Regions from separate parts of the Citrobacter sp. VF227 genome, predicted to be linked through region 2. Evidence: riboswitches for the same ligand, from Rfam matches in the RefSeq annotation. Region 2 holds a riboswitch; each other region holds the start of a gene.
The links. Region 2 has a riboswitch for thiamine pyrophosphate ahead of thiM (hydroxyethylthiazole kinase). Riboswitches for the same ligand answer to the same signal wherever they lie in the genome.
Positions count from the first base shown of each region.

Region 1: linked by a shared signal. The riboswitch ahead of thiB (thiamine ABC transporter substrate binding subunit) and the one ahead of thiM (hydroxyethylthiazole kinase) in region 2 are both predicted to bind thiamine pyrophosphate.
Region 3: linked by a shared signal. The riboswitch ahead of thiC (phosphomethylpyrimidine synthase ThiC) and the one ahead of thiM (hydroxyethylthiazole kinase) in region 2 are both predicted to bind thiamine pyrophosphate.

Region 1 is NZ_JBRFVF010000003.1:400,317-410,454, reverse strand. It holds gene leuD (3-isopropylmalate dehydratase small subunit) at 1-204, shown strand, start outside; gene ACU8YC_RS14310 (sugar efflux transporter) at 247-1,425, opposite strand; gene sgrT (glucose uptake inhibitor SgrT) at 1,534-1,662, opposite strand; gene sgrR (HTH-type transcriptional regulator SgrR) at 1,762-3,417, shown strand; TPP riboswitch at 3,464-3,587, shown strand; gene thiB (thiamine ABC transporter substrate binding subunit) at 3,618-4,601, shown strand; gene thiP (thiamine/thiamine pyrophosphate ABC transporter permease ThiP) at 4,577-6,187, shown strand; gene thiQ (thiamine ABC transporter ATP-binding protein ThiQ) at 6,171-6,872, shown strand; gene ACU8YC_RS14280 (DedA family protein) at 6,930-7,697, opposite strand; gene araC (arabinose operon transcriptional regulator AraC) at 7,817-8,662, opposite strand; gene araB (ribulokinase) at 9,003-10,138, shown strand, end outside.
Region 2 is NZ_JBRFVF010000001.1:1,069,536-1,079,673, reverse strand. It holds gene ACU8YC_RS05370 (type III restriction endonuclease subunit R) at 1-1,298, opposite strand, end outside; gene ACU8YC_RS05365 (hypothetical protein) at 1,517-1,741, opposite strand; TPP riboswitch at 2,166-2,262, shown strand; gene thiM (hydroxyethylthiazole kinase) at 2,294-3,082, shown strand; gene thiD (bifunctional hydroxymethylpyrimidine kinase/phosphomethylpyrimidine kinase) at 3,079-3,879, shown strand; gene ACU8YC_RS05350 (GntR family transcriptional regulator) at 3,920-4,666, shown strand; gene ACU8YC_RS05345 (PfkB family carbohydrate kinase) at 4,640-5,605, opposite strand; gene ACU8YC_RS05340 (ADP-ribosylglycohydrolase family protein) at 5,602-6,606, opposite strand; gene ACU8YC_RS05335 (nucleoside permease) at 6,603-7,880, opposite strand; gene fbaB (class I fructose-bisphosphate aldolase) at 8,133-9,185, shown strand; gene yegS (lipid kinase YegS) at 9,208-10,107, opposite strand.
Region 3 is NZ_JBRFVF010000015.1:5,170-15,307, forward strand. It holds gene zraS (two-component system sensor histidine kinase ZraS) at 1-918, opposite strand, end outside; gene ACU8YC_RS23555 (hypothetical protein) at 976-1,164, shown strand; gene zraP (zinc resistance sensor/chaperone ZraP) at 1,183-1,626, shown strand; gene ACU8YC_RS23565 (DUF1481 domain-containing protein) at 1,650-2,342, opposite strand; gene hupA (nucleoid-associated protein HU-alpha) at 2,354-2,626, opposite strand; gene ACU8YC_RS23575 (YjaG family protein) at 2,813-3,403, opposite strand; gene nfi (deoxyribonuclease V) at 3,437-4,117, opposite strand; gene hemE (uroporphyrinogen decarboxylase) at 4,117-5,181, opposite strand; gene nudC (NAD(+) diphosphatase) at 5,232-6,005, opposite strand; gene rsd (sigma D regulator) at 6,102-6,590, shown strand; TPP riboswitch at 6,641-6,763, shown strand; gene thiC (phosphomethylpyrimidine synthase ThiC) at 6,847-8,745, shown strand; gene thiE (thiamine phosphate synthase) at 8,745-9,380, shown strand; gene ACU8YC_RS23610 (HesA/MoeB/ThiF family protein) at 9,373-10,131, shown strand; gene thiS (sulfur carrier protein ThiS) at 10,112-10,138, shown strand, end outside.

The DNA.
Region 1 (10,138 bases), on a different contig from region 2:
CTGGTAAAAGCCAATCCGGGGATTAAATTTGAAGTGGATCTCCAGACGCAGGAAGTGAAAGCGGGCGAGAAGTCCTATCGCTTTAAAATCGACGACTTCCGCCGTCATTGCATGCTGAATGGTCTCGACAGCATCGGGCTGACGCTGCAGCATGAAGCGGCCATCACTGAGTACGAAGACAAGCAGCCGGCGTTTATGCGCTAGACCTTGTTATGCCGGATGCGCATATTGCATCCGGCAACGTCATTACACGTCCTTCACCCGCCCGGTCATCATCAGCGTGACCATAGAAATCGCCGCAATCACCCAATAAACGGCAAAATGCCCGTAACTTTGCGCAACAGCACCCTGAATCACCCCCGCGAGGATGACGCCGGTCGAAATACTGTTGGTAAATAATGTGGTCGCTGAACCCGCACGTCCGGGCATTAGATCCTGAAACCACAGCATGCCTATCCCGGCAATAATGCCGATGAAGATCGCGTTAAACAGTTGCAGCACCAGCAGTGCCGTCCGGCTATGAAAGAAGATCAGCCCAAGGTAAAACAGCACACCTGCCGCGACGGCGGCGATCATCATTCGTCGTTTACCAAAGCGCTTCACGTAGTAGCCCGCCAGAATCATCGCCGGAATTTCCAGCCCGGCCGCCGTCCCCATCAGGATCCCGGCCAGCTTGTCCGGCAAACCCAGCTCAAGGCTTATCCACAGCGGCATATCGATGATGTACATGGTGTTGCAGGTCCACATCAGCGTGGAGGCAACAAATAGCATACGCACATTTTTGTCCTGCCAACCGCCGGTCTGTTCCAACGGCACGTCAACGGGCTGCTCCACCCGAGCGACAGACGGCAGAATCAGCGCAATCAGCACCAGGCTAATGGCAAAAATCCCTGCGGCAATAGAAAACATTGCCGTGAAGCCGTAATTCAGCGCCAGCATGAAGGCCAGCGGCGGTCCGATCACCCAGGCCAGCGAAAGCTGCGCACGCATCACCGAACTAAACATCACTACTTCACGCGCGGAGTTATCCGCATATTCCCTCGCCAACGCAAACAACTGCGGCATGGCTGTATTCGCCAGCGAGGCCAACAGCACACCACAGGTGATCAACGTGAGATAATGGCGATTGAAGGCAAACAGCAGCGCGTTGCCAATCGCCATCAGGCAGCAGAACATGATCAGCTTACGCCGATCGCCCTGGCTGTCGGATCGTTTCGCGAGGCCAAGGCTGACGACGATCCCGACAATCGCATTGACGGTATAAAACAGCCCGACCCAAAATGGCTGCACTCCGACTTCACGGCTCAGGAACAGACTCAGAGTGGGTGCCTGCAATGCCCCCGCCACGCCCATCATAAAAGCGACCAGCATAAATGCCGCGTAAACGCCGTTGAGGCGCCGTCCCATGGTCATAATCCAGAGCATATCTTTCCTTTTAAGCGCAGCTGAAACGAAAAAAGCCAGCAGATAATACCTGCTGGCGCGGCGATTAACACCAATACTCAGTCACACATGATGTCTGCAATTTCCAATTCAGGAGTCAGATGTCATCTCCCACTGCATCAGCTCTTCGAGCATCTTTAAGCGCTGCGGTGCGCTCAGGCAAGCCAACCAGGACGATTTTTCTGTCGTGGTAAAGTACTTCAACCAGAACTGACGCATAGATGACCCCTTCGTTGTCTCATCGCTTCATCGGAATCTATTATTGGCTTAATATAGGGATTATAAAATTGCTGAGTTTTCCGCAGGAGTTCCCCTTTTATGTCTTCTGGTCGTTTGCAACAACAGTTCATCCGTCTGTGGCAATGCTGTGACGGCAAAACGCAAGACACGACGCTGAACGAGCTGGCGGAACTGCTAAGCTGCTCGCGCCGCCATATGCGTACGCTGCTTAATACCATGCAAGATCGCGGCTGGTTAACGTGGGAAGCTGAAGTTGGACGAGGTAAACGCTCGCGACTGACATTCCTCTATACCGGGCTGGCGCTCCAGCAGCAGCGCGCGGAAGACCTACTGGAACAGGATCGCATCGATCAACTGGTGCAACTGGTCGGTGACAAAACGGCCGTACGGCAAATGCTGGTCTCCCATCTGGGTCGCAGCTTTCGCCAGGGTCGGCATATCATGCGCGTTCTCTATTATCGCCCCATGCACAACCTGCTGCCCGGCACGGCATTACGCCGCTCCGAAACCCATATCGCCCGGCAAATCTTCAGCGCCTTAATTCGGGTAAATGAGGAAAATGGGGAACTGGAAGCGGACATTGCCCATCACTGGCAGCAAATTTCACCTTTACACTGGCGATTCTTCCTGCGTCCGGGGATCCATTTTCATCATGGCCGCGAACTGGAAATGGCAGATGTTATCGCCTCACTGATGCGCATTAACAGCCTGCCGCTGTACTCACACATCACGCAGATCGTCTCTCCCACGGCCTGGACGCTGGATATCCATCTGGCCCAGCCAGACCGCTGGCTTCCCTGGCTATTGGGGCAGGTCCCCGCCATGATCCTGCCGCGAGAATGGGAAACGCTAAACAACTTCTCCAGTCACCCGATTGGTACCGGTCCGTATGCGGTAATACGAAACACCAATAACCAACTGAAAATTCATGCATTTGATGATTACTTTGGCTACCGGGCCCTGATCGACGAAGTTAACGTTTGGGTATTACCTGACATCGGCGAAGAGCCAGGCGGCGGTTTGACGCTACAAGGTCCCACAGAGGATGAAAAGGCGATCGAAAGCCGCCTCGAAGAAGGTTGCTACTACCTGCTGTTTGATTCGCGTAGCCACCGTGGAGCTAACCAGGAGGTCCGCGAATGGGTAAGCCGCATTCTCTCGCCGACCAATTTAATCTGCCACGCCGACGAACAGTACCAGCGACTGTGGTTTCCCGCGTATGGTTTACTCCCCCGCTGGCATCACGCAAAACCCGGCCATGGTGAAAAACCCGCCGGGCTGGAAACGCTGACGATCACCTACTATCGCGATCACATCGAACATCGGATTATTGCGCAGATCATGAAGACGTTGCTGGCGCAGCATCAGGTGCAGTTGACTATTCAGGAGATCGACTACGATCAATGGCATGCAGGAGAAATCGTCAGCGATATCTGGCTTAACAGCGCCAACTTTACCCTACCGCTCGACTTCTCACTGTTCGCCCATTTGTGCGAAGTCCCGTTACTGCAAAACTGTATCTCGCGTGACTGGGAAAACGATGCGGCCCGCTGGCGAACGGGCGAAATGAGCCTGGCTGCATGGTGCCAACAGCTGCTCGCCACAAAGGCCATTGTGCCGTTAATCCACCACTGGCTGATCATTCAGGGGCAGCGCAGTATGCGCGGACTGCGTATGAATACTCTCGGCTGGTTTGATTTTAAATCGGCGTGGTTTGCGCCACCGGATCCGTAGATCCGGCTCTTAATTGCCGCATAGCAACAAAATCATTACACTAACGCCGTTCTCAACGGGGTGCTAAATAAAAACATACACAAAATCATTCGATCTGCGTATGGGCTGAGAGATACCCGTCGAACCTGATCCGGATAATGCCGGCGAAGGGATTTGAGGCTTATCTCAAGTCCTTTGCCACCCAACTCTTGAGGTGCAAAGTGTTTAAAAAATGTCTTCCGCTTTTACTGCTGTGCGCAGCGCCTGTCTTCGCCAAACCTGTACTGACCGTCTATACCTACGACTCGTTCGCTGCTGACTGGGGGCCGGGTCCGACAATCAAAAAAGCGTTTGAAGCTGACTGCAACTGTGAATTGAAACTGGTCGCGCTGGAAGATGGCGTCTCGCTGCTTAACCGCCTGCGCATGGAAGGAAAAAACAGCAAAGCCGACGTTGTGCTGGGCCTGGATAACAATCTTCTGGAAGCCGCTACACAAACTAACCTGTTCGCCAAAAGTGGCGTAGCAAGTGACGCCGTTAACGTGCCCGGTGGCTGGAAAAACGATACCTTCGTTCCGTTTGACTACGGTTATTTCGCCTTCGTTTATGATAAAAACAAGCTGACGAATCCGCCTAAAAGCCTGAAGGAACTGGTTGAAAGCGACCAAAAATGGCGCGTCATTTATCAAGATCCGCGTACCAGTACGCCGGGGCTGGGTCTGCTGCTATGGATGCAGAAAGTCTATGGCGATAAAGCGCCAGAGGCCTGGCAGAAACTGGCGGCAAAAACCGTCACCGTCACCAAGGGCTGGAGTGAAGCCTACGGCCTGTTCCTGAAAGGTGAAAGCGATCTGGTACTCAGCTATACCACCTCTCCGGCTTATCACATCATCGCCGAGAAAAAAGACAACTACGCCGCCGCTAACTTTAGCGAAGGCCATTATTTGCAGGTGGAAGTCGCCGCGCGTACTGCGGCCAGCAAGCAGCCGGAACTGGCCGAGAAGTTCCTCAAGTTTATGGTGTCTCCGGCATTCCAGAATGCGATTCCAACCGGCAACTGGATGTATCCGGTGACGCAGGTCGCCCTACCGTCAGGATTTGAGCAATTGGAAAAACCAGCCACTGCGCTCGAATTTACCCCGCAGCAGGTTGCGGCTCAACGTCAGGCATGGATTAGCGAATGGCAACGCGCCGTCAGCCGTTAATTCCCGGCTGGCTGGTTCCAGGGCTTACCGCCGCCACGCTGATGGTGACCGTGGCCCTGGCCGCATTTCTGGCGCTGTGGTTTAACGCCCCGCAGGGAGAGTGGTTCTCGCTGTGGCAAGATGACTACCTGTGGCATGTGGTGCGCTTTTCTTTCTGGCAGGCTTTTCTATCCGCTGTGCTGTCGGTTGTCCCGGCGATTTTCCTTGCCCGGGCGCTCTATCGTCGCCGTTTTCCAGGACGTCTGGCGCTGCTGCGCCTGTGCGCCATGACGTTAATCCTGCCGGTGCTGGTCGCGGTATTCGGTATTCTTAGCGTCTATGGTCGTCAGGGCTGGTTGGCCTCACTCTGGCATGCCTTAGGGCTGGAATGGACTTTTTCGCCGTACGGTTTGCAGGGCATTCTGCTGGCGCACGTCTTTTTCAATCTGCCAATGGCCAGCCGTCTGCTGTTGCAGTCGCTGGAGAATATTCCCGGCGAACAGCGACAGTTAGCCGCTCAACTCGGGATGCGCGGCTGGCATTTCTTCCGTTTTGTTGAATGGCCGTGGCTTCGTCGGCAAATCCTTCCCGTCGCAGCGCTCATCTTTATGCTCTGTTTCGCCAGCTTCGCCACTGTTCTGTCGCTGGGCGGCGGGCCGCAAGCCACCACCATCGAACTGGCTATTTATCAGGCGCTGAACTTTGATTACGATCCCGCCCGCGCCGCCATGCTGGCGTTGATCCAGATGCTGTGTTGTTTAGCGCTGGTGCTACTCAGCCAACGCCTGAGCCGTGCTATTGCGCCGGGCACCACACTGGTTCAGGGCTGGCGCGATCCAGACGATCGTTTGCACAGCCGTCTGGCCGACTCGCTGCTGATTATTCTGGCCCTGCTGCTGTTGCTACCGCCGCTACTGGCAGTGATTGTCGATGGTCTTAACCGCCATGTGCTGGACGTTCTTAGGCAACCCGTACTGTGGCAGGCCCTGGGAACCTCACTGCGCATCGCGCTGGCGGCAGGTGCGTTGTGCGTCATACTCACCATGATGCTGTTATGGAGCAGTCGTGAACTTCGTGCACGACAGCAGATGCTGGCAGGTCAGATGCTGGAGCTGAGCGGCATGATGATCCTCGCCATGCCAGGCATCGTGCTGGCAACCGGCTTCTTTCTGCTGCTCAATAATACTGTTGGGCTCCCCGAATCCGCTGACGGCATTGTCATTTTTACCAATGCACTCATGGCGATCCCCTACGCATTGAAGGTGCTGGAAAACCCAATGCGTGACGTGACCGCGCGTTACAGTATGTTGTGCCAGTCGTTAGGAATCGAGGGATGGTCGCGCCTGAAAATGGTTGAACTTCGCGCCCTGAAGCGCCCGCTGGCGCAGGCGATGGCATTTGCCTGTGTGCTGTCGATTGGTGATTTTGGCGTAGTGGCGTTATTTGGCAACGAGGATTTCCGCACCCTGCCGTTTTATTTATATCAGCAGATTGGATCTTATCGCAGTCAGGATGGCGCGGTGACGGCGTTATTGCTGCTGATCCTGTGCTTTACACTGTTTACTGTTATTGAGAAATTGCCGGGGCGAAATGTTAAAACTGATTGATATCACATGGCTTTATCACCATTTGCCAATGCGCTTTACGTTGTCAATCGCGCGCGGTGAGCAGGTAGCGATACTCGGGCCAAGCGGCGCCGGGAAAAGCACGCTGCTGAATTTGATAGCCGGCTTTCTCACGCCAGCCAGCGGCACCATGATGATTGCAGGTGAAGATCACACCACCACACCGCCCTCTCTTCGCCCCGTTTCGATGCTGTTTCAGGAAAACAACCTGTTCAGTCATCTGAACGTGCAGCAAAATATCGGCCTGGGCCTTAATCCTGGATTGAAGCTGAACGCATCGCAACGGGAGAAAATGCACTTCATCGCCCGGCAAATGGGAATTGACTCACTGCTGGAGCGACTGCCCGGAGAGCTTTCCGGCGGGCAACGACAGCGCGTGGCGCTGGCGCGTTGTCTGGTACGCGAACAACCCATTTTGCTGCTTGATGAACCTTTTTCTGCACTAGACCCTGCGCTGCGCCAGGAGATGTTAACGCTGGTGGCCGAGGTCTGTCGCGAGAAGCAACTGACGTTACTGATGGTTTCCCACAGCGTAGAAGATGCGGCGCGCATTGCGACACGTTCGATAGTGGTCGCCGACGGGCGCATCGCCTGGCAGGGCGATACGGACGATCTGTTAAGCGGCAACGCTAGCGCCTCGGCGCTATTGGGCATTAAAACCGGATGACAAGTTGGCAGATTTCCCAGGCCGGATAAGCATTAGCGCCATCCGGCAAAAGATTCGTCAGTAACCCACGACTTTACGCAGAATATCGATATACACCGGCATCAGTGGATGTCGCAGCAACGCCACCAACGCAACCACGCCGATGCCGAGCGTCAACGGCGCCAGATACAACAAACGGCTGCGGGGGAAATACGCGGTTAAGCGATCGACAGCCGCTTTGCCGCTGCGCCACAATCGCCAGCAAAACCAACCGCCTACCCACAGCAGCAGCGCCGTCGCCAGCAGCAACCATTTGAAATCCCCGCTCTGCATATCAGCAGGAATATCGATTGCTGCCCCCGCCAGGATACCCGGCAGAAAATAGAACGGTGGCCACAACACACAGCCGATGATATTGGGCACAATAAATTTCGCGACAGGCAGATCCAGCATGCCCGCCACCATCGGCACCAAAGGCCGCGTCGGGCCAACAAAGCGCCCCACCAGGATGGTAAACATGCTGTGCTGATGCAGCGCGTGCTCGGTTTTATCCAGCAACGCCTTGTTCTTTTTCATGAACGACCAACGGTGCAGCGGCTTTTTAAAACGCCAGCCCAGCCAGAAGGAGATCCAGTCTCCCAATAAGCAACCAATGATGCCCACAAGCCAGGCATGCCAGAAGTTCAGTTCGCCACTACCAATCAGCGCCCCCAGCCCCGCCATCATCACGGTACCGGGCAGAATCAGGCCAACCAGCGCCAGCGACTCCAGAAAGGCCACCAAAAGTACGGCGATCAGAGAGTACAGGGCGGACTGGAGAATAAAGTGTTCCAGCAATGCTTGCATAATGTGTCCGTCAGATTTACGAAGCAGGGATTCTGCTAACCCTTCTCAACTTCGTCAAGCCATCAATTGTCTGAATAGATTGCGAGTTATGACAACTTTCAGGACACATCATTCACTTTTTATTCACATCCAGCGCGAAACTCGCTCGGACTGGCGCCGGTACATTTTTTGAAAACGCGCGAGAAATAGAGTTGGTCGTCGAAACCAACATTGCGACCCACCGTAGCAATGGGCATACGCGTCGTACTTAACAATAGCTTGGCCTGGCTGATACGCTGATCCTCGCGCCAGCTTAATACGCTGATGCCCAACTGTTGGCGGAACAGATGCGACAAACGGGAAGGCGACAGGCAGACGTGTTGTGCGACGCTGGCAATATCAAAATTACTGTCCGCCAGGTGATCGCTGATGTACTGGCAGGCATCGCGCACGCGGTTGTCCATAGGTGGGTGCAGCGATTCATTAATGGCTTCCATACGTCGCAGTAATAACTGCTCCAGTAAATTAATCGCCAGCAGCTCGGAATAGCGGCCTTCTCCCTGCCCGGCGTTGATTATCTGCCCAAACAGTTCGTTAAAATGCGGCTGATGCGCTTCGTCCGGACGAAAAAAGCCAGTCTGGGCGAAAATGGCCGGCCAGGTCAGCCACTCCTGCCAATAGGCGCGCGGGCGAAAGTAAACCCACTGGTGATACCACTCACTGGCGTTGGGGTGTCGTCCATAGTGGTGAATTTCTCCAGGAGGAAACAGCAAAATATCCCCGGGACGGCAGACAAACTGCTGACCCTGATTATTGATAACCCCTTCGCCACGGATGGTAAGATTGAGGATATAGCCCTTCATACCCAACGGCCTGTCGATAAAAAAATCCAGGTATCCGTTCGCCTCAATGGGGGTTAATCCAGCCACCAAATGCGCGTTAAACGAATAGCCCGGCAGCAGGGGATCGTTTTGCGTTTCAGCCATAATTTCAATACTCCCTATGTTCTGCTAAGAAACAATTTGTCCATATTACGCCAGACATCATCACCATCGCCCCTGCGGGCCGCTGTGTCTGCGGTAATGGACCATCAACCCCGCTTGTGAAAAGCACTTTGTGAAAAAATATGTACCAAGCCAACGTCAAAACCGGCTAACAAAAGTGTCTATAACTACGGCAGAAATGTCCACATTGATTATTTGCACGGCGTCACACTTTGTGATGCCACAGCATTTTAATCCATAAGATTAGCGGATCCTGCCTGACGGTTTTTATCCCTTGTCACTACTGTTTATCCATACCCGTATTTTTGGATGGAGTAAGACGATGGCGATAACAATTGGCCTCGATTTTGGTAGTGATTCAGTACGCGCGTTGGCAGTGGAGTGTGCCACCGGTGAAGAAATCGCCACCAGCGTAGAATGGTACCCACGTTGGCAGGAAGGTCTGTATTGCGACGGCCCGAACAACCAGTTTCGCCATCATCCGCGCGACTATATTGAGTCAATGGAAACGGCGCTGAAAACCGTGTTGGCCGAACTGAGTGTTGAACAGCGCGCGGAAGTGGTCGGGATTGGCGTTGACAGTACCGGCTCAACCCCGGCGCCTATCGATGCCGAGGGCAACGTACTGGCGCTGCGTCCGGAGTTCGCTGAAAACCCGAATGCAATGTTTGTCCTGTGGAAAGATCACACCTCAGTCGAAGAAGCGGAAGAGATTACCCGTCTGTGCCACACGCCAGGCAAGATCGATTACTCCCGCTATATCGGCGGTATTTATTCCAGCGAATGGTTCTGGGCCAAAATCCTGCATGTGACCCGCCAGGATGACGCGGTCGCAGAGGCCGCGGTTTCGTGGATTGAGTTGTGCGACTGGGTTCCGGCCCTGCTCTCCAATACCGTACGTCCACAGGATATTCGCCGCGGACGCTGCAGCGCCGGACACAAATCCCTGTGGCATGAAAGCTGGGGCGGCCTACCGCCAGCCAGTTTCTTTGATGAGCTCGACCCCATCCTTAACCGCCATCTGCCATACCCAATGTTTACCGATACCTTCACGGCCGACCTGCCGGTTGGCACCTTGTGCGCCGAGTGGGCGCAGCGTCTGGGGCTACCGGAAAGCGTGGTGATTGCAGGCGGCGCTTTTGACTGCCATATGGGGGCGGTCGGCGCGGGCGCACAGCCCAATACGCTGGTAAAAGTCATCGGCACGTCGACCTGCGACATTCTGATTGCCGACAAACACAGCGTCGGCGAACGCGCGGTGAAAGGCATATGCGGTCAGGTTGATGGCAGCGTAGTGCCTGATTTTATTGGCCTCGAAGCGGGACAGTCCGCATTCGGCGATATCTATGCCTGGTTTAGCCGCGTGCTGAGCTGGCCGCTGGAGCAGCTTGCGGCGCAGCATCCGGAGCTTAAGACCCAGATTAAAACCAGCCAAAAACAACTGCTGCCAGCACTCAC
Region 2 (10,138 bases):
CGTCTGAAACGTGTTGCTTTAGTGTCATCAAGAGTGAAACGCTTTTCCTTGTTCATTGAGCCTTGCGGTCTGCCTCTCTGCCCTTGTTCGTCATCATCAATACCGAGATCTATGTACTCAATATTGTCTGTAAGAGATCTGGCTTGCCATTCATCAAAAACATAAACAGTCTGTGTTTCAGTACTGTCAAAATCCCTTGAAATTCCTCGTAGTACGAACTGGTGTAAACTTTCGTACTCCCTTGCGATGTGTATCGCCTCGCCGTCAATCTCAAAGAACAATTCACACTGTTTAGCTTCTGTTTCAGAGGGACGCATACAGGCCAACCAAACGCACGTATCAAGGTGCCTGTACTGGTTAAATCCTCTGGCATCCGGGCTTATCTCTGTGCCGTTCTTAAGGCTCTGAGAATCGCTTTTGTTCTTAGTCCAGTAGAAATCCTGTCCCTCAAGTTTTTCATCAATATATGAGTATATTCTTTGTACTTTATCAGGGTTGTTAGTTTTCCATGTCCTTGATAGTTTGTGATTTTTTGAAAAGTAATAAACCTTTAACCTGTCTTCGAGAGCTGTTTTTCGTGTTAATAATCCTTCAAGTTCAGTACGTTCAAAGAGTTCTTTATTGCCTTTATAGATCAGTGAGTTTTCGAAATTAGCACCAAGAAAGGTAATTGATATATATTTGTACTTATTGAGATCTTTCCATGCTGTGATATTAAGCTGTTCCTTTTCCGCATCGGTAAAGTACTCATTATTCATTATAAAAAGATCATTATCATTCAATGCTGAAAGTTTATTTAAAATGTTCTTTACTATATCGCCCTTTACTTCTGGATTTCTTTCGGCCGCAATATACATATTTTTATCATCTAATGACTGTACTTTGTAGATTAAATCATTACGGATAAAATCTTTTATTTTAGCACTACTTTCATTTATGTTCTGAAAAGAGTGAAAATTAGTAACGTCGTCAATATAAATATTCCAGTTAGCTAACAATTCACGAGGGATTTTGAAAAATGTTTTATCTGTTATGATTAATGTTTTATTACTTCCAGATGAAAGAAATTCAATGACTGAACTAATAACACTTTCATCTTTTTGTACCGTATCAGTAATAATATACTCGCAATTATTGATTTGTTTTGCCGTCTGCTTAATAAGCTCTTGAGTGTTCTGTACTAAAATATATTTTTCAGTACTATTATTGATATTCTCACATAATTGATATGTTTTACCAGAGCCACAAGGGGCGTCGATATACTTAAACTTGTTATAAATAGGTGTAGAATTAATCATTTGTACACGCTCCATATTGATTAATGTAGAAAGGTCAGCCATTCCAGTGTCTGGCCTTTCGTTGTTTTAGTTATTAGTGTTTTTGAGTTGCGACAACTGAAAAAGAATGTTTAAAAACAAGTGAAATAAGCAGTTTTACCGCCTCAAAAACTACAGTCAGTATCGTAATTACTTTCGAAAGCATCGTAAATTTCACTTTGCTATCTTCTATGCAAAAATTAGCTGGCTGAGGTATTTAATGATTGAGATGTGACCTGTTGATAAGAGGGTTTGTATTGCTTGTTCTGCTCTTTGTTAATTTGAAACTTATTCCTTTCACAATGATCGGCTATGTTTGATAACTCTGTTAGGAAATCACCTGTGGCTACCATATAATCATGTTCATCTTCTAATTCTTTAAATTTTAATAGAGAAATCTCTTCATAATATTCTTTCATTTTCATATAAATCACCTTGTATTTTTTTTTGTTGTTAACATAGAGTTTTTTTCTGCACTACACATTGTAGCACATAGAATTAATTCGTTTCATTTTCTGTCAATGAAATAGAGTAAAGATAAGTGCTTTTATAAATCACTTATCACATCCGTTGCCTTGCTATATATAAAAAGTTCTCCAAACTATACTGGTTTATATTTTCCCCATCAGATACAGTTGTTTTTAAACATTACAATGTTGGATTCTTGGTTCCAAATAAATCGAGCAACTATTAGTGTTTCAAAATGAAGTTGGGAGCTATTCCTTAATTGGTATGAGGTACAAAATGGGGTACTCGGTGGGGTACAGCGTGTATAAGTGACGTCACCACCGGTAAACTTGCATCGGCGAGCAACTTAACCTAAGCTGACAAAAATTAAGAGAAATGTAACCAAACGACTCGGGGTGCCCTTCCTGGTGAAGGCTGAGAAATACCCGTACCACCTGATCTGGATAATGCCAGCGTAGGGAAGTCTGACACTGCTCGTGTCCCTTCTTCGCGCGGGCAGGAGCTGAACCATGCAGCCTGACCTGCACTGCCGCGCGCTTGCGGCCCACACCTTACATCAATTTAGAACGCTTTCCCCACTCACACACTGTATGACCAACGAGGTTGTGCAAAGCTTTACGGCCAATACGTTACTCGCACTTGGCGCATCACCAGCGATGGTGATCGAACCTGAAGAAGCCAGCCAGTTTGCGGCTATCGCCAGTGCGCTGCTAATTAACGTGGGTACGCTGACCGAGAGCCGCGCCATTGCCATGCGCGCGGCGGTCGAACAGGCGCTGCGGGCTAATACTCCCTGGACGCTCGATCCCGTTGCCGTAGGCGCACTGGCGTTTCGTCGTCGCTTCTGTCTGGATTTACTGGCGCTACAGCCCGCCGCTATTCGCGGTAATGCCTCGGAAATCCTTGCGCTGGCGGGGATGAACGGTGGAGGGCGCGGTGTAGACACGACTGATACACCAGCGGTAGCCCTCCCGGCTGCGCAGGCGCTGGCGCGTCAGGTTGGGACCGTTGTCGTGGTTACCGGCGAAGTTGACTACGTTACCGATGGTCAGCGTACCGTCTGCGTGAACGGCGGTGACCCGTTGATGACCCGAGTGGTGGGTACCGGATGTGCGCTGTCGGCGGTTGTTGCGGCCAGTTGTGCTTTGCGTGGTGACAGACTTGATAACGTCGCTTCAGCCTGCAGCTGGATGAAACAGGCCGGACAAATAGCTACAGAACAATCAACCGGACCGGGAAGTTTTGTTCCGGCATTTATCGACGCCCTCTATAACCTGACCGCCCAGGAGCAAGCATGAAACGGATTAACGCATTAACGATCGCAGGAACCGATCCAAGCGGTGGCGCAGGTATTCAGGCCGATTTAAAAACCTTCTCGGCGCTTGGCGCTTACGGCTGCTCGGTTATTACCGCGTTGGTGGCACAAAATACGCGCGGGGTGCAGTCGGTGTATCGCATTGAACCTGACTTTGTTGCTGCACAACTGGACTCGGTGTTTAGTGATGTACGTATCGACACAACCAAAATTGGTATGCTGGCGGAGACTGATATTGTTGAAGCGGTTGCCGAACGTTTGCGTCGTCATCGAGTGCGAAATGTGGTGCTGGATACGGTGATGCTGGCGAAAAGCGGCGATCCGCTGTTATCTCCTTCTGCGGTAGAAACGCTGCGTACCCGTTTGCTGCCACAGGTCTCGATTATCACACCAAATTTACCCGAAGCCGCGGCACTTCTCGGGGCATCGCATGCGCAAACTGAGCAGGAGATGTTAGAGCAGGGAAGGGCGCTACGGGCGCTGGGCTGTGAGGCGGTGTTAATGAAAGGGGGACATCTCGATGATGTGCAAAGCCCGGACTGGCTCTTTACCCGTGAGGGTGAACAGCGTTTTACCGCGCCAAGGGTGATGACCAAAAATACTCATGGCACCGGTTGTACGCTCTCGGCGGCGCTGGCGGCGCTGCGCCCACGTCATGATAACTGGGCAGAAACAGTACAGGAGGCAAAGCTGTGGCTTTCAGCTGCGCTGGCGCAAGCCGACACCCTGGAAGTTGGCGAGGGAATAGGTCCGGTACATCATTTCCACGCGTGGTGGTAATCGGTATACTGGCTGCAGAAACGGCTGCAGGAAAAGATAAATGGAACAAGCGCATACCCAGCTTATCGCGCAACTGAATGAGCGCATTTCAGCGGCTGATAACACACCGCTGTATCTGAAGTTTGCCCAAACGGTGAAAAACGCTGTGCGCAGCGGGGTTCTGGAGCATGGGAATATCCTGCCGGGCGAGCGCGATCTCAGTCAGTTGACCGGCGTTTCGCGAATTACGGTGCGTAAGGCGATGCAGGCCCTGGAAGAAGAAGGCGTAGTGACGCGTGCCCGTGGTTATGGGACACAGATCAACAACATTTTCGAGTATTCGCTCAAAGAGGCGCGTGGTTTTTCCCAGCAGGTGGTGTTGCGCGGTAAAAAACCAGATACGTTGTGGGTCAACAAGCGCATTGTGCCCTGCCCGGAAGAGGTGGCCCAGCATCTGGCGGTTGCCGTAGGGAGTGACGTCTTTCTGCTCAAGCGCATTCGCTATGTAGATGAAGACGCGGTTTCTATTGAAGAATCATGGGTTCCTGTCCATCTAATCCATGATGTCGATGCCATCGGCGTTTCACTGTATGACTATTTTCGCAGCCAGCATATCTTCCCGCAGCGCACGCGCTCACGCGTCAGCGCCCGAATGCCTGACGCAGAGTTCCAGGCACATATCCAAATGGACAGCAAAGTGCCGGTACTGGTGATCAAGCAGGTAGCGCTTGACCAACAGCAACGGCCCATTGAATACAGCATCAGCTACTGTCGAAGCGATCTATACGTCTTTGTGTGCGAGGAGTAGCGCCTCGCGCGAGGGTGCGCAATCGCCGCCGCGATGCCCGACTACCCAGGACGCTACCGCGTTACCCAGCAGTACGGCTTCCGCCAGCGTCCAGCCAGATGCCAGCCCGGCCAGCATGCCGCCAGCATGGCTGTCACCTGCACCAATGGTATCAACAACCGTCGTCGCAAATGCCGGTACGCAACCGGATGTCTGCGCGCTGAAATACCACGCACCGTCTTTATCGTGACGGACCACCACCGGCGCGGCGAAACGTCGTACCCACTCTGCGCCAAAACCTTCTACATCCTGACTCAATGCAAACCGCTCGGCGGCAATCTCCGCCTCCTGACGATTGAGTGATACCAGCGGGCGGCAGGCCATAATGCGGGTCATCAAGGCCTCGGAAATGTCACCTATACGTGGTCCAAAATCGATAAATGGCATCACTTCATCCAGACCTTCCAGCCACTGCACCAGCAGTTCACCGCATCCAGAGGCTAACTGATAGCCCGAAAGATAAACCAGGCTGTGGCGAGGGATATCAAGCTGCGCCAGCCAGTCTGCATTCCATTGATTCTCAACGCCGCTAAAGGACATAAAGGTACGTTCACCATCAGGCTCCACTAGTGCCAGGCACCAGCCGTTATCGCCTTCAGCATTGTCGATTAAACTTTGCAGTCCCTCTTTTGCCATCCGGTTGCGGATAATATCGGCCCATACCCCCTGACCCAGCGGTAACGCATTACTGGCGTCGATACCTAAACGTTTGAGCGCTACGGCAATATTGAGCGCACAGCCGCCAACGTTCACCCCTTGCTGTTTGAGTTCAATGTCACATCCGCGCCAGGGAAGGGCATACGCATCGGCAATGACATCAATCACCGCCGCGCCTACCACCGTCACCGGCCGCTGTGTGCGTAACTGTGGGAGAAGTTGTTGCAGACGCGTGGTGCTCATAGCGCCTCCCGTTGCTCGCGCAGTCGCAGTAATCCGCTGGCGTAGCGCATAAAGTCCAGCTGATTTACCGCATCGAGCTCATGTTTCAAGACCGGGTTAATCGCGTTTATGCCGTGCAGCGCGCCACAAATGGCGGTTGCCATCGCCCCGATGGTGTCAGTATCGCCCCCCAGATTCGCACACAGAATGGCGCAGCGGTTGGGATCGGTCTGCGCCAGTTCGACCATGGCGATGGCGCAAGGCACGGATTCAATGGTGCTGGTTCCGGCTCCCACCACCTGATACAGCTGCTCGCAGGCGGACTCAATGCCGTCGGCATTACGGACGATTTTCAGTGCCAGCTCAAGGCGTGCCGAGAGCGAGGCGCTAAAGGTGGTGATCCTTTTTTGCTGGGCATGCCGGGCAATGGCAGGCAGCGCGTCGACAATCTCTGACCATTTTTCGCCATCAATGGCGCGTGATACCGCCCATGCGACCACGACCGCACCGGCCACCGCCAGATCCGATTTATGCGTCGGGCTGGAGGCCAATGCTACATCATCAATAAACGCATCAAGACAGCGGGCGGGCAGCAGGCAACCCAGCGGTGAAACGCGCATTGCCGCCCCGTTGGTCACACCATTATTCTCCAGTTCGGCGACAAGTTTGCCGTCGCGAATGGCTTTGAGTGCAATTTTTGAGGTCGGGCCGAGCACGTTTTTATTAAAGGCATCAAAACGCTCTGCCCAGGCCAGAATATTGCGGCCAATAACATCGGGTACAATCTCTCCATCGCACTCAAGCAGGGCATCTGCCAGGCACAGTGCCATAGACGTATCATCAGTAAACTCTGCCTGGTTAAAGTAGCAGGCGGCATTATTTTCAGCCGGACCAGGCAAAAAAATGTCGATCCAACCGAAATGGGCTTTAACCCGGGTTCTTGGCCACAGTTCCGATGGCATGCCCATCGCATCCCCTAACGCCTGCCCATAAAGAGCTCCGAGAATACGTTCTGCTTTCATTTTACTTCCCCTTGTTTCAATGCTACATCGCGATCATCCACCGTAATGGCGGTGATTTCTCCATCTGATTCGCGAAAGAAAATCATAAACAGCACGGCAATAATGGCGATCATGATCGCGCCAAATCCCCACATGCCGGCCCAGTTAAAGGTAAGACCATTAACTGGCTCCTTGTAAGCAAACATTTTTTCCATCATTACGCCGCCCAGACGGTATCCGAGCAGGCTGCCGAATCCCTGACAGCAGAGGGTGATAAGCCCTTGCGCTGCGGTGCGCATATGTACCGGCGCTTTTTTGTCGACATAGATGTAGGCCGTGACATAGTAGAAGTCGTAACTGACGCCATGAAGCAGAATGCCGAGAAATAGCAGGGCATAAGTGAAATATTCTTCCGCGCCGCCGTAAACGAAAAATCCGTAGCGGATAGCCGCAGTAATAAGACCAAGCAGCAATACCTTTTTAATGCCAAAACGTTTGGTGAAAAACGGCAGCGCCAGCATAAAGAAGATTTCAGAGAATTGGCCCAGTGTCATCCAACCGGTGGCGTTTTTCATCCCGACTTCCGTCAGGTAACCGTTGGCGAAGATGTAATAGAACGCCAGCGGCATCGCAAACAGGAAAGAGCAAAAGAAAAAGACGAGGAAGTTCTTATCCCGCAGCAGGATCAGCGCATCCAGACCCAACATGACTTTGAAATCCATTTTGCCGGTGCTTTTCGGCGGCGTATCCGGCAAAAAGAACGCAAAGACGCCCAACAGTGCTGAGCTTCCGGCAGTAATAAGCAGAGGAATATTGGTGGGTGAGATGTCGCTATAGCCAAGCATTTGCGGTAAGAAACCGCAGGCTAAACCTGAAGCAATCCAGCCAATGGTGCCCATCACGCGGATACGCGGGAAATCACGTTCAACGTCCGGGACGTTGGCAAAAGCAATGCTGTTGGTCAGCGCAATCGTCGGCATATAGGTCAGCGAATAGGCAAGTAACAGCGGGAAAAAACCGGCGAAGGTGGTTTGTTGTGCGGCGAAGTACATCAAAACAGCGCCGACGAACATCAACACCGCAAGGACTTTTTGTGCGGAGAAAAAACGGTCAGTGACAGAGCCGACCAGGATGGGTGACAGGATCGCGGCTATCGCGGTACAGGCGTAAGACCAGCCGATCTCCCCGGCGCTAAAGCCACTTTTACTCAGCCATAGCCACAGCGGTACAAACCAGGCGCCCCAGATAAACCACTCTACAAACATCATGAACGACAGCTTAACTGTAGTTTTCATCTTTAAATCCTTCATGACAGGTAAGGTACTCATTGATAGTACCATTTGATAATACCTTTAAAATACCTTTGTGGTCTAAATTTGACCGCCTTAACATTATTTCCTCCTGAATCGAGCCAGCAGAAGTTGCTGAAAAGTGCGCTAAAGATGGAAAAAAAGGGCAGTCGGTACCAAGCTTATTGCTGCCCGCAACAAAGCGGGTCAGGACAATCCACATTCCGGTTTCAAATCGGAAATTACGGGAGCATAGCTATGACTGATATTGCGCAGTTGCTTGGCAAAGACGCCGACAACCTTTTACAGCATCGTTGTATGACCATTCCTTCTGACCAACTTTACCTGCCCGGACATGATTACGTCGATCGCGTGATGGTGGATAACAACCGTCCGCCAGCCGTGCTGCGTAATATGCAGACGCTGTATAACACGGGGCGACTGGCCGGGACAGGTTATCTGTCGATTCTACCGGTGGACCAGGGCGTGGAGCACTCCGCTGGGGCATCATTTGCGGCTAACCCGCTGTACTTTGATCCGAAGAATATTGTGGAGCTGGCTATTGAAGCAGGGTGTAACTGTGTGGCGTCGACCTATGGCGTGCTGGCTTCTGTTTCCCGTCGCTACGCGCACCGCATTCCGTTCCTCGTGAAGATTAACCACAACGAAACGCTGAGCTACCCTAATACGTTCGATCAGACGCTGTATGCCAGCGTAGAACAGGCGTTCAATATGGGCGCGGTAGCGGTAGGGGCAACCATCTATTTCGGTTCAGAAGAGTCCCGTCGTCAGATTGAGGAGATTTCTGCCGCGTTCGAGCGTGCTCATGAGCTGGGGATGGTCACCGTACTGTGGGCGTACCTGCGTAACTCAGCGTTTAAGAAAGACGGCGTGGATTACCATGTTTCTGCCGATCTCACCGGGCAGGCTAACCATCTGGCGGCCACTATTGGGGCGGATATTGTTAAGCAGAAAATGGCGGAAAACAACGGCGGGTATAAAGCGGTTAACTTTGGCTACACCGACGATCGCGTCTACAGTAAGCTGACCAGCGACAACCCAATTGACCTGGTGCGTTATCAACTGGCGAACTGCTATATGGGGCGTGCCGGGTTGATTAACTCCGGCGGCGCGGCTGGCGGCGAAACCGATCTCAGTGATGCGGTACGTACGGCAGTGATTAACAAACGAGCAGGCGGCATGGGGCTGATTCTTGGACGCAAAGCATTCAAGAAAACCATGGCCGACGGCGTTAAGCTGATTAACGCCGTGCAGGATGTTTATCTGGACAGCAAAGTCACTATCGCCTGATTCCAGCCGGGATGTTGTCGTGTTAGCGCAACAGTGGACAACCCGGCGGCAGTCTGCAACGTAACGCCGCGGGCAGGATTTCAATATGAAACTCCTGTCCGCTGAGCGGTTCGCCATCGAGATTAAAGGTAATTTCGTGTGGGGCGCGGATATCAAACCATGATGATGCGCCCTCGATGATGTTAGGGTTGTCTTCGGATTGTGTTAACGCCGAAAGCAGCCCTGGCAACAGTTCTTCGCCGGTAAAAATGCGCAGTTGCAGCAGACCATCGTTGATCAGCGCCGTCGGGCAAAGCTGTTGCCCACCACCAGCCTGACGACCATTACCGATACCAATCACCAGCGCCTTACCCTGCCAGTGAAAATCTTCTCCACGAATATCGCAGACGTCGGGTTTGAGCGTATCCATGCGCATTAATCCGTGGATAAAGTATGATACGCCACCCAACGCAGCCTTGAGTTTTTCTGGTGTCTCGGTAGTGATGCGTGTGCCGAAGCCGCCGGTCGCCATGTTGATAAAACAGGTTTTATCATTGACCTGCACCATATCGATCGCCGTCGCATTTGCGGCGATAGCCAGCTTTAATGCCTTATCAATGTCGTCGGGTATACCTACGCTGGTGGCAAAGTCATTTGCCGTTCCCAACGGTAAAATACCCAGCGCCGGTATATTGCCGCCCTGCGACTGGATAAGCGCCGTCGAGACTTCGTTTATTGTGCCGTCGCCGCCGCCGGCAATCACCGTTTCAACGCCCAACTGACGAGCTTCATCAACGTAGCGTTGGGCGTCACCTTTTTCCCAGGTAACGCGAACATGGATTTCCACGCCCTCATCACGCAACTGTGTAATAGCGTTACGCAGGGGAAGATTATCAGCACTTTTTCCATTGAGGATCAGTAAACTGGCAGGGAATGCTATCATCCTTTTGCCTCACTTTTTTTCGTTTTAACAA
Region 3 (10,138 bases), on a different contig from region 2:
CGCTGGCTTCACCAGCTCCAGCAATTCGCTCACCACCCGATTTAAACGGTCCGCTTCTTTCGCCATTACCTGAGCCAACTCATGTGACTCGCCACCTGGCGGGGTTCGTTCGGCAAAATATTTTGCTAAACCTTTGATGGATGAAAGCGGGTTACGAATTTCATGTGCGACTCCGGCCGCCAGGTGTCCGAGCGCCATCAGTTTTTCTTTACGCTTCATCGCATCCTGCAGTTCTTTGTACGAACGCTGATAGCGCTGATACCAGAAGAACGTCAGCACGGTGGCCAGTAACACGGCTGCCAGCGCGGACAGGACAATCAGGGTGTTACGCCACTCTCTTGCCTGAGTCGCTGCCAGATCGCTGGCATCAAAGGCGATAAATATGGTTTGTGCAGGGATGTTAAGCTGCCTGTCATCGTTGGCGCAACGCGCCATGCCATGACGTCCTGGACCATACGTCGGCTGAAACTGGCGATAAATTTCCAGGGCCGGCGTGTTTTCACCGCTCCCCACTGGAATGTCAATATTTCGCCAGTTTTCTTGTTCTCCGGGATTAAGCTGCCGCAGGACATCCGGTGAATAGAGCGTTTTCCCGACCATCGCGGAATTGCTGTGAGTAATAACAACGCCATGCTCATCAACAACGGCAAACCATAGCACGCCTGGTTGTACGGCCATTTGTTCCAGCAGCGTCTGCTGTTGAGCATGATGCATGCGCATCCCCATACCTACGCGCGTACCAGACTCCAGAGCGCGAATGAGCACGCTGCCTTTTTCCAGTAGCGTTTGCCGTGCAGCACCGCTTTCCCGCCCATAGTCCCGAATGGTCATAACCGAAAACCAGCCGACCAAAATCAGGATTGCCGCCAGCAAGAGTCGGCTCAACCACTTTGCAGCCGTGTCCTTATAAAGACGCATACGCTCTCCCTTTACCCTACCTGTTCCTTTCATCGTTACAGGTATACAGCAGAAATCATGCCATTTTTTCCTCCTGATAACCCTGCCCTCAAACACAAACTGCTGAAAGTACCGGGTAAAAATGACCCGCTGGCGCGTTCTGGCGAGTCATTTTTACCCGTTTTCCTGCAAAGACGACACGTACAACGCCCGCAGGACAGGGATTGCCGCTTTGGCACGGAAGATGCAAAAGGGAATGTAAGCTAACCAACAGGAGAATGAACAATGAAACGGAACAACAAACTGGCACTGATTGCACTCTCTCTTCTGGCTCTGGGCTCTACCCCAGCGCTGGCACAGCATCACTGGGGGTATGGTGATGGCATGCAGCAGCGGGGCGGTGCGCCAATGACCGCTGAGCAGCAGGCAACCGCGCAGAAAATCTATGATGATTACTACTCACAGACCAGCGCATTGCGCCAACAGTTGACCTCCAAACGTTATGAGTACAACGCGTTGTTAACAGCCAGCTCGCCAGACACGGCAAAAATTAACGCCGTGGCAAAAGAGATGGAAGCGTTGAATCAGTCCCTGGATGAGCAGCGTGTTAAACGCGATGTCGCCATGGCGCAGGCAGGCGTGCCTCGCGGAGCGGGAATGGGTTACGGTGGATGCGGCGGTGGCGGTAACCATCGCGGCGGCGGCCATATGGGAATGGGCCACTGGTAACAGTATTACCTGATGGCAGATTATCAGAAGGTTTTGGCTGTAGGCTGCCAGCGACAAAAATCTTCATTAGCGACCAGCAGTAGCTGCGACCCTTCGGGCGCTTCCAGCCATGCCACACTCACCTCGACGGATGAATGGCTCTGGCGGCGCTCAATATGGTTTATCGCCCACGATTCCAGATCGGGTTTCAGCGTCTCACCTTCACAGGTCGTAACCGTGTGATTCGCATGCCAGCGTCCCTGATGCAGTATCACCCGTCCCTGACGCAACGCATCGCTTGTCTGGCGGATTTGATCGGCTCGATAGCGGTAAAGCGCGATTTGATCGCTGGAAAGCTGCTGCTTAAGACCGTCGACTTCACGCTGCATGAAACTCAGCTCACCCCGGTCATCGAAGCGTATACGGACATGTTCTTGGGGTTTACTGTAGGTGTTGAGTTCTATCAAAGAGAGCGTATCACCCTGCCAGCGATATTCACTGGTGGTGGTATCACCTTTACGCCACGGACTAAATACCGAGAGCAAGTGAACATCGTCGCTGGAATCTTTACGCCAAATGCGTACCGCCCCCTGATCGCCAACATAGCCGCTGGCTGTGAACGGAGGAAGCTCAGAGTGGCGACTACAGGCAGACAGTAACAGAACACCTGAAAGCCAAAGCGAGTGACGCCAGATGGACAAAAGGGGCGAAACCGCCCCTTCGATAAAACTGTTCACTGCCACGCGAATTACTTAACCGCGTCTTTCAGTGCTTTACCAGAAACAAATGCCGGTACGTTAGCTGCGGCAATTTTGATTTCTTTACCGGTCTGCGGGTTGCGGCCAGTACGCTCAGCACGGTGGTTCACTTTGAAGGTACCGAAACCAACCAGTTGTACAGCATCGCCTTCTTTCAGAGACTCAGTAATAGCAGCCAGAGTGGATTCCAGAGCAGCTTTAGCCTGTGTTTTAGACAGTTCTGCTTTGTCTGCAATTACATCAATCAGTTGAGTCTTGTTCATAAGTTATCCTTACAATGTGTTTATCGCTTGCTAAGCATCGAGTGCGACGGAAATGCCAGAAAAGCACTCTCCTGCATACACGCACCGATAGCCACTTTTTTTCGCCCCCCAAATGTAGACCAGACCGGGGGCAGATGGGAAGCCTTCAGGCATGACAAATCAGGCGTTAAATCACGTTTTGTGGTGTCATTGCTGAAAATTTATACCAATATTGCTCTCGCCAGCCTCGCGCAGGTCTGCACGAAGCCCTTTTATCAGCTCAATATCGCGTTCTTCACAATCGGCTAAAAGTCGGAATATTTCCCACTGAATATCCCATTCTTGCTCAACGGCCGGGTTCTCTTTGAGCTCTTCATCGGTCATTTCGCGACCAGCTTGCGTCATTTCCAGCATCGCGACGGTGGTAATAGAAGCCTTACTGACTTCAATTGCGTGTTCCAGCGTTTCACCACTCAGACGCGAATGCATCAGTTCGCTTAATGCCACACAGGCATCGATCGCCGGGTACACGCCGTACAGATCGTAATCATCTGCAGAAGGAATGGCCTCTTCAAACTTTTCCAACTGACTATCGAAATTGATTTTCGCGTCTTTCACCGTCAACGCTTCCCAAATAAGATCCAGAATTCGGCGATAAATCTGACCATCGCCAAATTCGGTTTGCTTGCAGAACATAGCGTAGTTTGGGTACATGCGCTCGCACAGACAGGCCATAAACGTAACATGCTGCCAGCTTTCCAGCTTCTCCAGACGCAGATGAATCGGGTTTTGTAACATGATGAGTTCTCAAATACGGAAATTAGCGGCAGTTTACCCGATATGGGGCGTTTTTGCTGCAAGCCGCGTAAAAGCCAGGCGTTCAGATGCGGCCGCATCTGCCCAGCGTGTTGGTTCCGGCAGACGATAGCCGTTCATACAGCGTTGAACCCATGCCAACGCGCGGTCCAGGCTCACGCGATGACCCGTAGAGATAAACAACGGGTTACAGCGTGCTTTGCTGCGCCAGACCCACGCCAGCTGTTCGTCTTTATCCAGCAACGGCGCTAGCGCTCCGGGTTCGGCAGCGAGCGGCTCAAACTTGCCGCATAACCGTTTTTTCGCCACGCCAATCGTCGGGACATCCACCAGCAGACCAAAATGGCTGGCTACGCCCAGGCGACGCGGGTGAGAGATACCGTGACCGTCAACGAACAGCAGATCGGGCTTGTGCGAGAGCAACTGCCAGGCAGCCATCAACGCGGGCGTTTCACGAAAGGAGAGAAAGCCTGGAATGTAAGGCATGGTGGTGGCGATTCGCGCCACCTTGTATTCAACCAGTTCCAGCGTCGGGTATTTCAGTAAGACCATTGCGGCCCGCGTCACTTCGCCGCCCTGCTCAAACCCTACGTCCGCCCCGCCGATCAGAGCCGGCGGATCGTTCTGCAGGCGATCCTCGCGGATCACCGAAGAGGCCAGTTCAAGCTGCTGCGCGCGCAGCGACGCGAGATCCATTAGCGGTGGTACTGCGCCGACAGGCGATGTACCGCCTCGACAAAGACACCCGCATGTTCTGGCGGTACATCCTGATGAATGCCATGGCCCAGGTTAAAGACATGGCCTTCACCCTGACCAAATCCGGCCAGAATTGTCGCCACTTCTTCTTCGATGCGGGCTGGCGGCGCATACAGCATGGATGGATCCATATTGCCCTGCAGCGCCACTTTATGACCCACACGACGACGCGCGTCGGCAATATCAGTGGTCCAGTCGAGGCCTAACGCATCACAGCCGGTTTCTGCCATCGCTTCCAGCCACTGACCGCCGCCTTTGGTGAACAGCGTCACCGGTACACGACGACCGTCGTTCTCGCGCAGCAGACCATCGACGATTTTGTGCATGTAGTACAGGGAGAACTGCTGATAGTCGCGACCGGTCAGCACACCGCCCCAGGTATCGAAAATCATCACCGACTGCGCGCCCGCTTTGATCTGCGCGTTCAGGTACAGCGTGACGCTCTTCGCCAGCTTATCCAGCAGCAGATGCAGCGCTTTTGGATCGGCATACATCATCTTTTTAATCACGGTGAAGGCCTTGCTGCTACCGCCTTCGACCATATAGGTCGCCAGCGTCCACGGGCTACCGGAGAAGCCGATCAGCGGCACTTCGCCTTTCAGTTCACGCCGAATCGTGCGCACCGCATTCATCACATAACCCAGCCCATCTTCCGGGTCCGGGATCGGCAGTTTGTCGACATCAGCCTTGCTGGTAATCGGTGAGGTAAAACGTGGACCTTCTCCGGCTTCAAAATACAGCCCAAGCCCCATCGCATCCGGAATCGTCAGGATATCCGAGAAGAGGATCGCGGCATCAAGCTTATAACGACGCAGCGGCTGCAGCGTGACTTCGCAGGCCAGCTCGGCATTTTTGCACAGCGCCATAAAATCGCCCGCCTCGGCGCGCGTGGCTTTATATTCCGGTAGATAGCGGCCCGCCTGGCGCATCATCCATACCGGAGTGACATCAACGGGCTGGCGCAGCAGCGCACGCAGATAACGATCGTTCTTCAGTTCGGTCATTTTTGCAGTTCCTTATTGCGTCAGTCCATCAGTGTATCATCACTCGTTATTTACTCGTACTCAGCCCGACACATTGCCACAGTGTCTTCAATCAATCGACGCGCGACGGTGCCTGGCGGGGGAAGCAGCGGTAAATTATCGTAGCGATACCAGTTCGCCTCCAGCAGTTCTTTCGGGTCGATAACAATCTCCCCGCTATCATACTCTGCCATAAATGCGGTCATCAAAGACTGTGGGAACGGCCACGGCTGAGAAGTGACATAGCGCAGGTTTTTAACCTTAATGCCGCTCTCTTCCATGACTTCACGCGCCACCGCCTGTTCAAGGGTCTCACCCACTTCGACAAAGCCCGCCAGCACGGTATGCACGCCGTTGCGATGGCGAACATGTTGGGCAAGCAAGATAGCGTCGTCACGGCGGATAGCGACGATAATGCAGGGAGCAATTTGCGGGTAGTAGCGTTCCCGGCAGTGGCTGCACAGCATCGCCCATTCCGTTTTACTCGGGTGCATCGTGTGCCCACAGTAGCCGCAGAATTTATGCGAGCGGTAAAACTCAGCCAGCTGTACGCCGCGTCCGGCCAGTTGAAACAGGCCAACATCCTGGTCTATAACCTGGCGCACCGACCCCATATCGTGTCGACGTTGCTGCTGCACCAGCCAGACCGTTTCCCCTTCCCATTCGCCGATAGAAAGTGCGCGCTGCCCGGTCAGATCAAAACGTGCCGCGTCACCGTGAGGCAGTTCACCATGCGGCAACCATAACTTTTGCTCATGACTGACAATCCACCAGCCGCTATCTAATTTTTCAATTATACGATCCATATCTCTTGCGCAACCTTTGCTTCACAGGCATGTTGTTTACATTATTTTTACATTTACGGGTGAGCAGTTCTTAAACACCATCTTGCGGAGTCAATCATGTTAAACCAGCTGGAAAGCCTGACGGAGCACGTCGGAGGAAGTAATAAACTGGTTGATCGCTGGCTACATGTACGTAAGCACCTGCTCGTGGCTTACTACAATCTGGTTGGCATTAAGCCTGGCAAAGAATCGTACATGCGGCTCAATGAAAAGGCGCTGGATGATTTTTGTCAGAGCCTGGTCGATTACCTCTCCACCGGACACTTCAGTATTTATGAACGTATTCTCCATAAATTGGAAGGGAACGGGCAGCTTTTAAAAGCGACAAAAATTTGGCCGCTGCTGGAAGCCAACACACAACAGATCATGGACTACTATGACACCAGTCTGGAGACCGCCATTGATCATGATAACTTCCTTGAATTTCAACAGGCTTTATCAGATATCGGCGAGGCGCTGGAAGCCAGGTTCGTACTCGAAGATAAGCTGATCATGCTGGTATTTGATGCGATGCACGAGAGTGGCACTCTCAAACGTCCTGCTTGAGATTTGTCGCATTAACGCGTAATTTACATTCATTACCTCTTTACTGAGGTTACTTCTTGTCGGAGTGCTTATTTTCCACAACAGCATGAGTGGAAAAGGCTGAGACCGTTAATTCGGGATCCGCGGAACCTGATCAGGTTAAAACCTGCGAAGGGAACAAGAGTCAATCTGCAATAGCATCGCCCCCGGGCGAGCTTATCTCTTGCTTCATCCGTCGTCTGACAAGCCATATCCTTACTTTTATTTGGAATGAGCTATGTCTGCCACTACTAAACCATCACGCCGCGAACAGCGCGCTCAAGCCCAACACTTTATCGATACCCTGGAAGGGACCGCCTTTCCGAACTCAAAACGCATCTACATCACCGGCTCGCAGGCGGATATCCGCGTCCCTATGCGCGAAATCCAACTTAGCCCGACGCTGATTGGCGGCAGCAAAGACAATCCGCAATTTGAAGATAACGAAGCCGTACCGGTGTACGACACCTCCGGGCCGTATGGCGATCCTGACGTGGCGATTAACGTCCAGCTGGGGCTGGCGAAACTGCGCCAGCCGTGGATTGTGGCGCGTAACGATAGCGAAGAATTAGACGACCGTAGCTCCGCTTACACCAAAGAGCGCCTGGCCGACGATGGCCTGGACGAGCTACGTTTCAGCGGCCTGCTGACGCCAAAGCGCGCCAAAACCGGTAAGCGCGTGACCCAACTGCATTACGCCCGTCAGGGGATTATCACGCCGGAAATGGAGTTTATCGCTATCCGTGAAAACATGGGGCGCGAGCGTATTCGTAGTGAAGTGCTGCGCCACCAGCATCCGGGGATGAACTTTGGCGCTCGCCTGCCGGAAAATATCACTCCGGAATTCGTGCGTGATGAAGTCGCTGCAGGCCGGGCGATTATTCCTGCTAACATCAACCACCCGGAATCCGAGCCGATGATCATCGGCCGCAACTTCTTGGTAAAGGTGAACGCCAACATCGGTAACTCGGCGGTCACCTCCTCTATCGAAGAAGAGGTCGAAAAGCTGGTATGGTCAACCCGCTGGGGAGCAGATACGGTGATGGACCTCTCCACCGGTCGCTATATTCACGAAACCCGCGAGTGGATCCTGCGTAATAGCCCGGTGCCGATAGGCACCGTACCGATCTACCAGGCGCTGGAGAAGGTCAATGGGATCGCCGAAGATCTCACCTGGGAAGCATTCCGCGATACGTTGCTGGAACAAGCCGAACAGGGCGTCGACTACTTCACCATTCACGCGGGCGTGCTGCTGCGCTACGTGCCGATGACCGCTAAACGCCTGACCGGAATTGTCTCGCGCGGCGGCTCAATCATGGCGAAATGGTGCCTCTCCCATCACAAAGAGAACTTCCTGTTTGAACATTTCCGTGAGATTTGCGAAATCTGCGCCGCCTACGACGTTTCACTCTCTCTTGGCGATGGTCTGCGTCCGGGTTCGATTCAGGATGCCAACGACGAAGCGCAGTTCGCCGAACTGCATACGCTGGGCGAGCTGACCAAAATCGCCTGGGAATACGACGTGCAGGTGATGATCGAAGGCCCAGGGCATGTACCGATGCAGATGATCCAGCGCAACATGACCGAAGAACTGGAACACTGCCACGAGGCGCCGTTCTACACCTTAGGGCCGCTCACCACCGACATCGCGCCGGGCTATGACCACTTCACCTCCGGCATTGGCGCGGCGATGATCGGCTGGTTTGGCTGCGCGATGCTGTGCTACGTCACACCAAAAGAACATCTCGGTTTACCGAACAAAGAAGATGTGAAACAGGGGCTGATCACCTACAAGATCGCCGCTCACGCCGCTGACCTCGCCAAAGGGCATCCGGGCGCGCAGATCCGCGATAACGCGATGTCGAAAGCACGCTTCGAATTCCGCTGGGAAGATCAGTTTAACCTCGCGCTCGACCCGTTCACCGCCCGCGCTTATCACGATGAAACCCTGCCGCAGGAGTCCGGTAAGGTCGCCCACTTCTGCTCCATGTGCGGGCCGAAGTTCTGCTCGATGAAAATCAGCCAGGAAGTGCGTGATTATGCCGCCGCGCAAACCATTGAATTGGGGATGGCGGATATGTCGGAAAACTTCCGCGCCAAAGGCGGCGAAATCTACCTTAAAAAAGAGGAGGCGTAATGTACCAGCCTGATTTCCCGACCGTGCCGTTCCGCCTCGGGCTTTATCCGGTGGTGGATAGCGTGGCATGGATTGAGCGTCTACTGGAGGCGGGCGTGCGCACGATCCAGTTGCGTATCAAAGATAAACGCGATGAAGAGGTGGAAGCGGATGTTATCGCTGCCATCGCGCTGGGGCGTCGTTATGACGCCCGCCTGTTTATCAACGACTACTGGCGGCTGGCGATTAAGCACAACGCCTACGGCGTGCATCTGGGCCAGGAAGATCTCGAAACTACCGATCTGCAGGCCATTCAGGCGGCGGGCTTACGCCTGGGGGTTTCCACCCACGATGATATGGAGATAGACGTCGCACTGGCCGCTAAGCCTTCTTACATCGCACTCGGCCACGTTTTCCCCACGCAAACCAAGCAGATGCCTTCCGCTCCGCAGGGGCTGACACAGCTGGCGGGTCATATTGCGCGTCTGGCCGACTATCCAACCGTCGCCATCGGCGGCATCAGTCTGGAACGTGCGCCCGCGGTGCTGGCAACCGGCGTCGGCAGCATTGCCGTGGTCAGCGCTATCACCCTTGCGGCCGACTGGCAGGCAGCCACGGCGCAGCTGCTCGACATAGCAGGAGTCGGCGATGAATGACCGCGACTTTATGCGCTACAGCCGCCAGATTCTGCTTGGCGATATCGCGATTGAGGGCCAGCAAAAGTTGCTCGACAGCCATGTGCTGATTGTCGGTTTAGGCGGGCTTGGTTCGCCTGCCGCGTTGTATCTGGCGGGAGCAGGTGTCGGCACGCTGACGTTGGCGGACGATGACGACGTTCATCTGAGCAATCTGCAACGGCAAATATTGTTCACCACCGACGACATTGCTCGCCCAAAAGCACAGGCGGCAGAACGCCACCTGGCACGTCTTAACCCGGACAGCGAGCTGGTCGTCCTTGAACAGCGACTGACGGGTGAGGCGCTGCGGCATGCGGTTGCGCGGGCCGACGTGGTGCTCGACTGTACCGACAACATGGCCACGCGTCAGGAAATTAACGCCGCCTGCGTGGCGCTGAATACGCCTTTGGTTACCGCCAGCGCCGTGGGTTTCGGCGGCCAGTTGATGGTACTCACCCCGCCGTGGGAACAAGGCTGTTACCGCTGCCTGTGGCCGGATGATGTCGAACCTGAACGCAACTGCCGTACCGCCGGTATCATCGGCCCGGTTGTCGGCGTGATGGGCACCTTGCAGGCGCTGGAAGCCATCAAACTGCTTAGCGGCATTGCGACGCCCAGCGGCGAGTTACGCCTTTTTGACGGTAAAACCAGCCAGTGGCGCAGCCTTGCGCTGCGTCGGGCCAATGGCTGCCAGGTATGCGGAGGGCAACATGCAGATTCAGTTCAATGATGAGCCG